DNA from 3 places in the Paenibacillus sp. GCM10027629 genome. Region 3 is predicted to be linked to each of the others. Evidence: riboswitches for the same ligand, from Rfam matches in the RefSeq annotation. Region 3 holds a riboswitch; each other region holds the start of a gene.
The links. A riboswitch is a leader RNA that binds a small molecule or an ion and turns the genes downstream of it on or off. The one in region 3 is predicted to bind cyclic di-AMP.
Positions count from the first base shown of each region.

Region 1: linked by a shared signal. The riboswitch ahead of ACFQZR_RS00615 (hypothetical protein) and the one ahead of ACFQZR_RS16270 (3D domain-containing protein) in region 3 are both predicted to bind cyclic di-AMP.
Region 2: linked by a shared signal. The riboswitch ahead of ACFQZR_RS27585 (C40 family peptidase) and the one ahead of ACFQZR_RS16270 (3D domain-containing protein) in region 3 are both predicted to bind cyclic di-AMP.

Region 1 covers NZ_JBHTGZ010000002.1:63,515-67,762, forward strand. The annotation lists gene ACFQZR_RS00610 (copper amine oxidase N-terminal domain-containing protein) at 1-1,420, opposite strand, end outside; cyclic di-AMP (ydaO/yuaA leader) riboswitch at 1,697-1,849, shown strand; gene ACFQZR_RS00615 (hypothetical protein) at 1,989-2,390, shown strand; gene ACFQZR_RS00620 (PDZ domain-containing protein) at 2,369-3,643, opposite strand; gene ACFQZR_RS00625 (S41 family peptidase) at 3,727-4,248, opposite strand, start outside.
Region 2 covers NZ_JBHTGZ010000020.1:42,764-47,011, forward strand. The annotation lists gene gdhA (NADP-specific glutamate dehydrogenase) at 1-621, opposite strand, end outside; gene ACFQZR_RS27580 (diaminopimelate dehydrogenase) at 874-1,851, opposite strand; gene ACFQZR_RS27585 (C40 family peptidase) at 2,046-2,546, opposite strand; cyclic di-AMP (ydaO/yuaA leader) riboswitch at 2,552-2,688, opposite strand; gene ACFQZR_RS27590 (carbamoyl transferase) at 3,009-3,812, opposite strand; gene ACFQZR_RS27595 (M1 family metallopeptidase) at 3,825-4,248, opposite strand, start outside.
Region 3 covers NZ_JBHTGZ010000009.1:1,474,065-1,478,312, reverse strand. The annotation lists gene ACFQZR_RS16280 (amino acid ABC transporter ATP-binding protein) at 1-480, shown strand, start outside; gene ACFQZR_RS16275 (Nramp family divalent metal transporter) at 779-2,143, shown strand; cyclic di-AMP (ydaO/yuaA leader) riboswitch at 2,314-2,488, shown strand; gene ACFQZR_RS16270 (3D domain-containing protein) at 2,491-3,216, shown strand; gene ACFQZR_RS16265 (polysaccharide deacetylase family protein) at 3,278-4,165, opposite strand.

The DNA.
Region 1 (4,248 bases), on a different contig from region 3:
CTTCACCGTTCACATAAGCCGTTGTCGATCCGATCTTAAGCTCTACGGTAATATCGTTCAGTGCATCATAGACAACGATTTGTTTCGTAGCTGCATCCCACTTCACTTCTGCCTCAAACCCATCTGCAATGACGCTGAGTGGCACCATACCAACGCCGTCGAGTGTCCACCAGCCTGGATAGTAGTCATCACTTCCATAGCTATCTTCTTCGAATACGGAGAAGTCGGTTTTGCCAAGACCTAGGTCATTCTTCAGAATTCCGAAAGCAGCCGAGCTCTTATCGAAATTCGCCAAGAAGCCTTTGCCCGAAAGCGCATATCCATCCAGCTTCTCTACACCATTCGTTGTGTCGATAGCATCCAGCTTCACGGCTTTATTGATATTCCACGACTCAGCCGCAGCACGTACAATAACCTTCTGAACCGGAATGTCTTCGATATCTGGAAGAGCAACCGTAAGCTCTAAGTTCTGTTTACGGACTTGATTTTCGCTATCCACGTAGAGGTCCAGCTTCAAGCCGGATTCTTTGCTAAGCACTTGCTTCACTTCATCTTGCTTCATAAGCTCTTCTGCGTGCGCATCGAAATCCTTCAGTATTTCATCAATTCCGTTCTTCACGAACTTGTAGAGTACCAATGAACCAACTTCCTTGTCCTTCGCTATGGAAGAAAAGAAGTTATCTTCTGCGCCTTGATCAGCGTAAATTCCCATTTGACTTTCAACAATTGGATAGAACGCATCGTATAATGCGGTTGTAATCTCGCGTAATCCCGCATCATCTTTGACCATATTCGTTAATAATGTCTTCACGAGACCGATGACTTCGTCACCATTAATCTCGATATGGAGCTTCTGCAGATTCAGGCTCTCCCCGTATACTGTATATGTTACGGAAGATACCGATACGGTGTTCGGTACAGGCGCTTGCTTCACGAGGTATGCACCTAGCTTCTGAACAGCTCCGCGGAACACATCTTGCGATTTCTCGATTTCAGCAACCAGCTCGCCTTCCAACTCTTCATTGGCTAGAGAGACAACGACCGGTTTCTTAATCCCTTCAATCCACACGGTTACATTCGTGTCTTCCATGCCAAGTTTGAATGGTACAGCCTTCCCGCCATATGTAATCTTCCCTGCTAATGACATATGTGATGGATCTTGTGCTACCGCATGGTCAATGTCCAATTTAAAGCCATTTACAAGATCAATAATCTTCTTGTCCTCAGCTGTTAATGCGCCGTCTTTACGAGGGATTAACTCCACAGACAAGTTTTGGCTGGATTCACTAGACTTCACGTTGAGACTGTTCTCAACAACTTTGACAATATTCACTCCGCCGATCGATTGACAGCCTGCAAGCACGACCATCATCGCGACTAGCGTGACGCCTAACCACTTTTTCCACGTCTTCGCTCTCATTTCTTTTTCCCCTTCCACTATGTAACAATTATACTAATCTCCTTATTATCCCAAAGCTTTCCAAAACTGTACAGTGAAAAAAAACCTATATTTCTTACAATATTCGATCAAACATGGCATTTTTATGACAAAATTGATAGAAACGGATCGTAAAACAATCTAGCCTTCGAGAACCTATGAATATAGCGCTTACTTCAATCTACAGCTTCTCAAACTTCAAAATACGGTGATTCCCACCATTTTACAAAAATCTCACACAGGCGTATGATACAGCCAATTGATTAATCGCTGAATTCTCATGATGAGAGAAGCGGGGGAACCAACTATGAAGCTAATCTAGCTTCTTGGGGTGAATCGGCTGTAAGCCGTAGGGTCATCTCTCAGACCCGAATCCGACAGCTAACCTCGTAAGCGATCCATTGAGAGAGGTCTCGCATCGTATTGCGCGTTCTCTTCGTGCTGCTCATTGCCCAATCGAGCGGTACGCAAGAAGCCCACGAACAGAGGAATCCTCTATTTCGTGGGCTTCTTTTTGTCGATCATATATATCGTTAAGGAGATGCTTCGTATGAACATGAACGCAACACACACAGTTTCGATGAAAAATCAACTATCAAGCCAACTGAGACAAATCGAAATCTTCCAATTGGAGGAGCCTGACCATGCCACCACACTGATACTCAAGTTATCCAATGGTGTGCGCGTCGGCTGGGGGGAGTATCGAATCGTTACCTCTCCACCGACCGATTTGGTGAAATGGGCCTCTACGTACCATCATTTAGCAGGTATGAGTGCCATCCAAGCGATTGACTATCTCGTCCGTTATGGTGGTTCATGGCATCCCGCTAAAATCCAGCTCATCGAATCGGCACTCTTGGATTTATGCAGTACGAACGATCCTACATTTACATATAACATCAATGATCTAACAACCTTAGCTGTAGCTTATTACATCTTCATTCTCGAATGAACGCCTGCTAGCTTCATCCGCACGATCGTGAAGATCGAAGCTGGCCCTTTGCCCACATAATAAGAAGCATCCTGATCCGGGGCGAGAATAACGCCGAGCTGATGGTGTTCCCCTGCGAATATCGCCCGCTGCAAGAACTTAATCTCTCCAGTGAGGTTAATCACTTCCAGCTTACAAAATGCGGGGTTGGTGCGAAGCGCTTGGTGCAGCTCTTCCTTCGTACGCACTGCAACCCCGTTCACTTTATGTACAATCTCGCCCGGTTCAATCCCAAGCTCCTGTGCAGGCGTCCCTGGGATAACCGCCAAGACGTGCAATCCTCGATCATCATGAACATATAATGGGCTGCGCTCGGCCTCTTCCTTCGTGCTGTACCAATAGATCCATTCATGCATAGCGATCGCGAACAAGGCTGCGACGAGCATGAGCGGACTCCATAGCCCCGCAGCGAATGCGAGCCCTAGCAAAACAATACTATATACCATTAACCAGAACGAGCTCTGTTTGACCTTCACCTGCGGCAATCGGGATTGTGTCCATTCGCTGAAACCGATCACGACAGGAAACGCCATGAGCATCCAACCATTCGTCCACGCTTCCCCACCGAAGAATGGCGTCCAAGGAAGTACCGAACCAACCGTCTGTGCCGGAATCATCAGAAACAAGGGGACAGGCCAATAACTTTGCATTTGATAGCCCCCTACGAGCTTCCCTCGTTTCCCTTCCACAAATAACGGACTCGCGAACTTTGCCCCTTGCAAGCGAATCAGAATCGCTTCTGCCAAATGCAGCAATGCAACCAAAGCCACTAATGCCGGTATGTCGAGTGATCGCAGCGTCGTAAGCACCGATCCAGTGAACCCCGTCAGCTCCCAATCCGGGAACCGATCGGCAATAAACTGTAGCACACCAAGTACCCCCACGGCATATGCAAGACATAAGAACCGGACACGGAATAGCATTAAAATCAGTGCAACGAACCATACGAGCAGGATTGCCTCCGTCGTCAGCGTCATTCCTGTGAAAGCCGAGACGAGTGAGATCCCAATCCCCGCAAGTAATCCACCAAGTAAGGTACGTATCAGTTGATCCCCTAGTGCGTGCATTTTGACAGAGAACAGCTTACGTTCCAACATCACCTGACGACGATATTGGAAGACAATCAGAATAATCGCTATATATAGAAACGGCTGTAAAAACATTTGCACGATCGCTTCAACAATATTCCATAAAATCTCCATCACAATTCCCATTCCTCAACCCCCAATTCATTCGTAAGTAAGGCACAAAAAAGAGAAGGCTAAATCCTAAGCCTTCTCTCCATATTCGACGCGGACTAACGAATTTCCTTCCGGAGCACTTCGACCGCTTTGTTCAATTGTGTATCGTACTTCGGATCTTGAAGACGTATCTTGATGCCAGCCTCGAGCTTCTGGGCTGTCGCATCATCCACATAACCTGTCTCCGGCAAGCCCGATTGCATCTGGAACGCTCGCACCGCCTGCTCAGTCTTATGATCGAAATAACCGTCCTTACGGCCCGGATGATAAGCAAGACCCTCCAGCATCACTTGCAGGTTCTTCACATCTTCATTATTCATATCGTATTTCAGTTCTTCCTTCTGCGACAGCCGAGCGACGAAATAATAATCCGGCTCCTTCACTTCCAAATCCGGCTTAATGCCGCTCTTATGCACCCAAGTCCCTTTGGGAGTGAGCCACTTCGCGAACGTCATCTTGAGCAAGCTGCCGTCATCGAACTCTTCCTTGTATGTGACCTGCATGGTTCCTTTGCCAAAAGACGATACGCCCACAAGCTTCGCTAACTGATGATCTTGCAACGCGCCAGCCAGAATCTC
Region 2 (4,248 bases), on a different contig from region 3:
TTTGCCTGTCAATACGCCAGCTTCGTAACCGCCGCGTAGGCGCTTGTATTGTCCGAACATATATCCGATTTCTCTTCCGCCAACGCCGATGTCTCCCGCAGGAACGTCAACGTCCGGTCCGATATATTTCGACAATTCGGTCATGAAGCTTTGCGTAAAGCGCATAATTTCGTTGTCGGATTTTCCCTTCGGATCGAAGTCGGATCCGCCTTTACCGCCGCCAATAGGTTGTCCAGTCAGGGAGTTCTTCAAGATTTGCTCGAATCCGAGGAACTTGATGATGCTGGCGTTAACGGAAGGGTGGAAGCGAAGTCCGCCTTTGTAAGGTCCGATCGCGCTGTTGAATTGTACGCGGAATCCGCGGTTCACTTGAACTTTGCCGTTGTCATCCACCCAAGGCACACGGAACGATACCATCCGCTCAGGCTCAACGATGCGCTCAAGAATGCCATGCTCCTTGTATTTCGGATGCTTTGCGAATACAGGCACGAGGGAATCGAGGATTTCTTTTACCGCTTGGTGGAACTCGCTCTCGTATGGGTTGCGTTTGATTACCAATTCATAAACCGATTGTACATATTCTTTTGCTGCCGTTTGATTTTGTTCTGGGATGGCCGTGATCACTGTTCAAACACTCCTTTATTAAATTTTGATTTACACTTTGTGTACGATGATTTGCATTTTATACTATACAAAATGACGTCATTTCTCCAATAGAAATTATTTTACAAAGCGATTAAATAGCGCTATCGCACTAAAGCGATAAACGGTAAAAACGTTTACATTACTATTACATAAAACATGTAATCGCTTCCGTAAAAAACAAAAAACCTGATCATCGTTAAGATGACCAGGTTTGCGCAAATATATAGACTATAACAATTCGCGGCGAAGCTCTTCAGCCGATTTCGGAGACAAATATCCAAGTGGAATATCGAATACTGTTTTCGCGCCAGTTGCACCCTCTTGGCTAAGGCGATGAGCCGCTCTAGCGTAAGCTACAAGTACGCTTGCCGTGAACTCAGGGTTGCTCTCAAGCTTGAGTCCAAACTCAATAATTTGCTTCGTATTCTCACCAGTTACACCACTGCGAATAACGAATCCGCCATGTGGCATGCCTTGGTGCTCAGCCTGAAGCTGCTCCTCGGAGATGAATGTCACGGTTGTGTCATAATCAGAGAAATAGTTCGGCATATTTACGATCGTCTCACGAATTTGGTCTTGGTTTGCACCTTCTTCAGCGACAACATAGCACTCACGCAGATGCTTCTCACGTGTAGTAAGCTCAGGCGTCTCACCCGAACGAATGCGGTCGATGACTTCTTGAACCGGTACAGTGTACTGTACGCCAGCTTTCACGCCTGGTACGCGACGGATCGCATCGGAGTGGCCTTGGCTAACGCCTTTGCCCCAGAACGTGTAATCTTTGCCTTCGGGAAGGATAGACTCAGCAAGAAGTCGATTAAGGGAGAATAATCCCGGATCCCAGCCTGTCGAAATAACGCTGAGGTTACCGCCTTCTTTCGCAGCTGTATCCACCGTGTTGAAAAATTCGGGAATTTTCGCATGCGTGTCGAAGCTGTCGATCGTATTGAACATTTTGGCGATGACAGGTGTCTGTTCTGGAAGATCTGTCGCCGAACCTCCGCACAGAATCATCACGTCAATGATGCCTTTATATTGCTCTGCAGCAGAGATATGCTCGAATTTGATACCTTCTGTCGCGATTTGATCTGGCTGTCTGCGCGTGAATACCGCTACGAGCTCCAAGTCTTGGTTCTGGCGAATCGCTTTCTCTACGCCTTTCCCCAAGTTACCGTAACCAACAATACCTACTTTAATCTTTTGCATTGATAAAGTCCTCCTCTAGGGTATTCCAATAATCTGCTTGTCCACCCTTTAAAGTATATAGATATATTACATTAAATGTAAACGTTATTGGTGAGAAAAAACCTCTATCGAGGTTCTTACTTTTATTAATACGACTTTGGTTAAAAAGAAACCCGCGATGTGTCCAATGGATGGACTTCGCGGGCTCCTCCTTATTATTCTACATCATCGTGATCTTGATTCCCGTCATTGTCATTGGTGTCATCAAAAATGTCCGAATTCGTCACTCTTGTTGCACCAACATAACGTTTCACATAATACGAATCGCTTAAGCTAGAAATTGTAATCCCTCTTTTGCTGGATGCATGTGCAAATTTATTCTCACCTACGTAGATGCCGACATGCGAGATGCCTTTACCGTTTGTATTGAAGAATACGAGATCTCCGGATTCAAGATCAGATTTTGCAACTTTCTTACCCATCTTGTACTGGGATCCTGATTGGTGTGGAAGTTTGACGTCGAATTGCTTGAAGATATACATCGTAAATCCAGAGCAATCAAATCCACTTGTCGATGTGCCACCGCTCAGATAGCGAGTGCCAAGAACATCCTTAACTTCTTTGTCAAGTTTGGAATCAGCAGCGAAAGCGCTACCAACAGAGACTGCCATTGTTAATGCAAGTGCCACGATCGTAGAGCTGAATAACTTTTTCAAAAGGGTAAAACTCCTTCCAACGCCTACGAGGTTAGCTAAGGGTTCGGTTGAAGGCTCCCTATGATCCCTTACTTGCAAGATCAATTCACCCAAAGATGGTTCCCCCGTTTCCTGGTGCGCAGGAACTCGGCTTCAATGATTTGGTGCACCGGATACAAGTGTCAATAATGACAAAATTGATTACAAACTTATTACAAAATCTTAACTAATTGTTATTCTACCAGACGGTCTGCTCTTTGACAAACCCTTTTTACGTTTTTATCCCTTTTTTTTGCGAAAAACAGCGAATAACCCGAGCTTCGCTAGGCGAAATTCGGGTTTATTTGTTACTTCTCATGACATTTGGACGAGTTTCAGCATTCTGAGCTTCCAGGGCGCTCGCTTAGATTTATTTCTTTTTCGGGGCCCCCGCAAAGTACCTGAATCAGCTTCGAAGCAATAACATCACTTTGTAGGGTTGAATTAGCATTTGCTCTGCCACAATTTATATTGTGCTGCAATACCCCATACCTTGACGATGGAGCGGACGAGATGATAGGTCTGATGAAGAATAATGGCAAGGAGTCCTGTCCAGATCCATGCGGCCGCTGTGAAAATTCCGCTTATCAATAACAGCAGTGCAAGTAATAGAAGGGTGATCCCCAGGATCATCGGCAGATTTTTGAGGGAGAGAAGCAGCCCTTGGAATACCCCGGCCTTGCTCACCTGTCCAAATTGCATAAATAAGAACAACTGGTGAATGATCCAAGCGAATACAATCCATCCGAAGATGATCGGGAGGAAGGATATCCCCAGGTGCTCTAGATCGTAGAGCTTCCATTCCTGATAGAAGTATGGAACTACCCAGTACGCGGGAGCAAGGATCAGCAGGTTCTCCAGCCAATAGAACAAGCAGACCGGCTTCCAAGCGTATTTAATGCCTTTGAAGAACAGGAGTCCTTTATCGTCTTGGTGATGAATAGAATAATAGAGTCCTGCGTTGATGAATGGGGTAATTAACATGCGAATCAAGAACAGCCCTGCGAGCATCCAGAGGTAATAATCGAGGATGTCCGTTTTCATAAGTTGGAACTGACTCTCAATCAGGAACATCTGCATACTCGTCTCGGTGGGGTGGGGATCCGGGTAGTGTTCCAGAATAGGGACCACGATGGCGTCGATAAATCGATAGAGGAAGAAGCCCCAGATCAGCTGGTACAAGAATAGAATGATGACGATATAAAAATGATGTTTGACGATGCTAAAACTTTCTTTAATATAGTTCATTCCGGGTTCACCTCACCATCCGAGTGCGTTCAAGATACTCTCGATCAGTTTCGCTGTGCTGAAATTGATTCGTGTTTTGACGGCCTCATCAATTTGGGCCTTCATATAGTTATTGATGCGTTTATTCTCGAGCACCATGGTGTCTTGCGGGTCAATCATGACCCAATCCAGCGGTGTCTTATGGGTGAGTGTATATTGAATCGTTGCTGATGCGCCGTCCCAGGTTCGCTTGACGGAAGTGCCGTCTTTGAACATGAATACGACAGGAACCTGCGGATAATCACCGCCTTTTTTACGAAGAATGACTTTGGATTCATACGCGGATGTTCCGTTATTTTCTACCTTCTTGGCGGTAATACTCTCTACAGCATAGTCCGTCATGAACCCTTTATAGACATATTGATTGAAGAAATCGGTCCAATCCTTCTTCGTTACT
Region 3 (4,248 bases):
GTGTTCCAGCAATTTAACCTGTTCCCGCATATGACTGTCTTAGACAATATTACGCTTGCGCCGCTAAAGGTATTGAAGAAGGACAAAGCTTCGGCGGAGCAAATTGCGCTCGATTTACTTCGCCAAGTTGGTCTCGAAGATAAGAAGAATGCTTATCCTTCGCAATTATCCGGTGGGCAGAAGCAGCGTATTGCGATCGCTCGTGCGCTTGCTATGCAGCCGCATGTGATGTTGTTCGATGAGCCGACATCAGCGCTTGATCCAGAAATGGTCGGGGAAGTGCTGGATGTCATGAAGTCCCTCGCAGCACAAGGGATGACGATGGTGATCGTCACGCATGAGATGGGATTTGCCCGCGAAGTCGGTGATCGAATCGTGTTCATGGATGGCGGGAATATTGTCGAGGAAGGCGATCCGCAGACGGTATTCAGTCATCCGAAGCATCCGCGTACGCAAGAATTTCTTAGCAAAGTACTCTAATCGAGTCGTTCTTACAATCCTCCGTCCAAGCAAGGACGGGGGATTTTTGCATGAGAACCCAGTGACACGGGTATTGTGATAAATTGTTGGTGAGGTACCGAAATTTAGGTATTGACAAAAAAAGTTTCCCTAGTACAATTTAATTAGTAGAACATTTATGATTCCTCTGAATAAGATGCATTGAAGTGGCTTTTATTTTTACCCTAAAAGTTGCACTAAGGAAAAATATTTTGTCCAATACACAATTGACATAGACAGGTATGAGGAAAGTACCACCAGTAAGATAGGAGTGATTGTTATGGAGAACAATGTAGAAATGAAACCATTGAGTGAACCAGCTTTTGCGAAGAAAGCATGGCGACAAGAACGGGATCAGCATTCTTTACCTGAAGTTTATCGGTCCATGAAAATTCCTAAGACAGGTTCATGGCTCAAGAAGTTTTTAGCATTTGCGGGCCCAGGTTATCTTGTTGCCGTAGGTTACATGGATCCGGGGAACTGGGCGACGAGTATTGCCGGAGGTTCGATGTTCGGCTATACGCTACTGTCCGTTATCTTCATTTCCAACTTGATGGCGATGTTACTGCAGGCACTTGCTGGCAAACTAGGGATCGTAACGGGGCGTGATCTTGCGCAAGCTTGCCGAGATCATTATACGAAACCAGTGAATTTCGTATTGTGGGTGCTGTGTGAGCTGGCGATAGCCGCTTGTGATTTGGCCGAAGTCATCGGGGCAGCGATAGCGTTAAATTTGTTATTCGGGATTCCACTTGTATATGGCGTATTAATTACCGCAGTGGATGTCCTCATCGTTCTGCTCCTTCAGAACAAAGGGTTTCGATATATCGAGATATTAGTCATTTTATTGATCGTAACGATTGGCGGCTGTTTTGTGGTTGAATATTTCTTATCCAGACCGGATCTTGGTGGAATTGCACGTGGATTCATTCCTAGTGCTGAGATCATTACGAACCCAACGATGTTGTATATTGGCATCGGAATTCTAGGGGCCACCGTCATGCCTCATAATTTGTATCTGCACTCATCCATTGTACAGACCCGGGGCTACGACGAGAACTCGGCAGGGAAACGTCAAGCGATTAAATACTCGACTTGGGATTCATCCATCGCCCTATTATTCGCGTTATTCATCAATGCATCGATTTTGATCATTGCATCTGCCACCTTCCATGAAGCGGGTATGACGAGCATTGCGGATATCGGAGATGCCTATCATATGTTGACACCACTACTCGGCACAACACTAGGCAGTATCGTTTTTGGGGTCGCTCTACTAGCATCGGGCCAGAACTCGACGTTAACAGGAACGTTAGCAGGACAGATCGTCATGGAAGGTTTCCTGAATATTCGACTCAAACCATGGCTGCGCCGCTTAATTACGCGGATGATCGCTATTATTCCAGCGGTTATCGTAACGGTAATGTATGGTGAGAAGGGTGTTAGTGATTTGCTCATCCTGAGTCAAGTGATTCTCTCGCTCCAGCTGTCCTTTGCAGTCGTACCACTCGTGAAATTTACAAGCGATCCTGCTAAAATGGGTGAGTTTGTAAATAAGTCTTGGATCAAATGGACGGCATGGTTCGTAACTATCGTCATCATTGTATTGAATGCATATCTGTTATACAATACCTTCTTTGGTTAAATAAAAGTCGTTTTATCATTGGAAGACCTATTCGATTCGAGCCTCAAAACTCGAAGAATAGGTCTTTTTGCTGTAATTGTATCAAAAAATTAATCATGAAAAATGCTGATACACCGCGTGGTTGCGCGATTTGTTAAAATTTGCTTGCGCACTGGTTACAAAATTGTGATATATTGATTGAGCCGAAACTTCGCTTGTTGAAGTGCGGGGGATGATTCACAGCTGAATGGATAATACCAAAATCCACAAGAATCGATTCAGCTAGGGGTGAAGCGCCATGAGCGTAGGGTTGTATCCTCAACCCAAACCCGACAACTAACCTCGTAGGCGTATGAAAAGGAGGAATTATGAAAATTTTTAATCTGAAGAAATTGTCCATTACGTTGTTTACTGCATTCTTAGCTGTTCAATCGATTACTGTTGTTGCAGCAGCGCCTTATTACGCGAAAGACGGAGATACGTTCTTCAAAATCGCAAAGACGAACAGCATCGATATGAATGATCTCATGAAGGCGAATCCGAACGTCGATCCACTCAATATCTATCAAGGATTAAAGATTGAATTTCCTGGAGCCAAAGAAACAAAAGCTGAGGTTGCCTCAGCACCGCCTGTGGCAGATTCGAAGGTGACTGCAAAATCTGCATCGGAGCCTACAGTGATTAAAGAAGAGAAACCAGAGCCAAAGAAAAAGGAAGCAGCAGTGTCTGCATCGTCTGATAATGTGGTCCAAATCTCTGGAGAGCCTACAAGCTACAAGAAGTCCTTGAATGTGAAAGCGACAGCCTATACAGCAGCTGCAAGTGAGAATGGATCGTGGGCAGGATTAGATTATTTCGGTAATCAATTAACGCATGGTACCATTGCTGTTGATCCTAAAATGATTCCGCTAGGAACAAAGGTATTCGTGACAGGTTACTCATTCAATGGTCTGCCAGCCGGTGGGTTCGTCGGTAGAGCCAATGACATTGGTGGCAGCATAAGAGGGAATCGCATTGATATCTTCGTAGATACAACGCAATCGAGTGCAAGTAAATTCGGCATTCAAAATGTAAAAGTATTTGTATTATCCTAAATGCGAAAAACGCTTCCCATCCTTGAACAAGGATGCAGGAAGCGTTTCTGCGTTCATCGCGTTATGCATTGTTCTTACGCACATGAAACATATCGGTGAGTGTGACGAATTGATAACGCTTATTTTTTAATCGTTCAATCACGCGAGGCAGAGCTTCCAACGTTCCATTCAAGACGCCCCCAACATTCCCTCCAGCATGCTGCAAAATGATCGAACCCGGCCGGGTTGTCGTTAAGATATTGCTCATGACCCTTTGAGCGCTAAGACCTCGCCAATCCTGCGAATCAACATTCCAATTGACAATGATATACCCTTGGCTCCCAGCCCACCTTACTTGCTGCTCATTGATCTCCCCATAAGGGGGGCGAATGAACTTAGGGTGATACCCGATAATTCGATGCAGTATGGCGTCCGTCCGCAAAATTTGCTGTTTGAATTTGACCATGGACAATTTCGTGAGCAGAGGATGATTGTAGGTATGGTTGCCAACGAGATGTCCTTCTCGAACCATACGTCTTATGATATCAGGATGTTTTTCTGCTCGGTAACCCATTACGAAAAATGTCGCTTTCACGTTATATTCTTTTAACACATCTAGCACTTTACCTGTGAATTCATCAGGCACGTCATCGAAAGTTAGGGATACGCGCCTGGCATTGGAAGCTCCGCTATTCTTGAAAATCGTAGGGTACTTATGGCGCAAAGCGGATAATGCTCGATAGCTTTCTTCAGCACGAGATTGTCGTCTAGACTTGGCACGCTCGGATTTCTTGCGATGTGAGACCGTTTGTCTTGTCGTACCTGGTTCAGGCTTATGATCCGTTCCCTTGGAATGAAGTGTAACAGGGGATGTCTCTAGCGCCTTGGGTAGCGGTGAGGAATTTGAAGAATTTGAACAACCGCCACAGAGAACCAGCAGGACTAGGAACAATATACAACACGAACGCAAGCGAATCCCCTCCCTTCATACTCTGATATGCACATTCGGAATCCGTCTCCTTGTTATGTCCTTTTCAATGGTGAATTATGCGA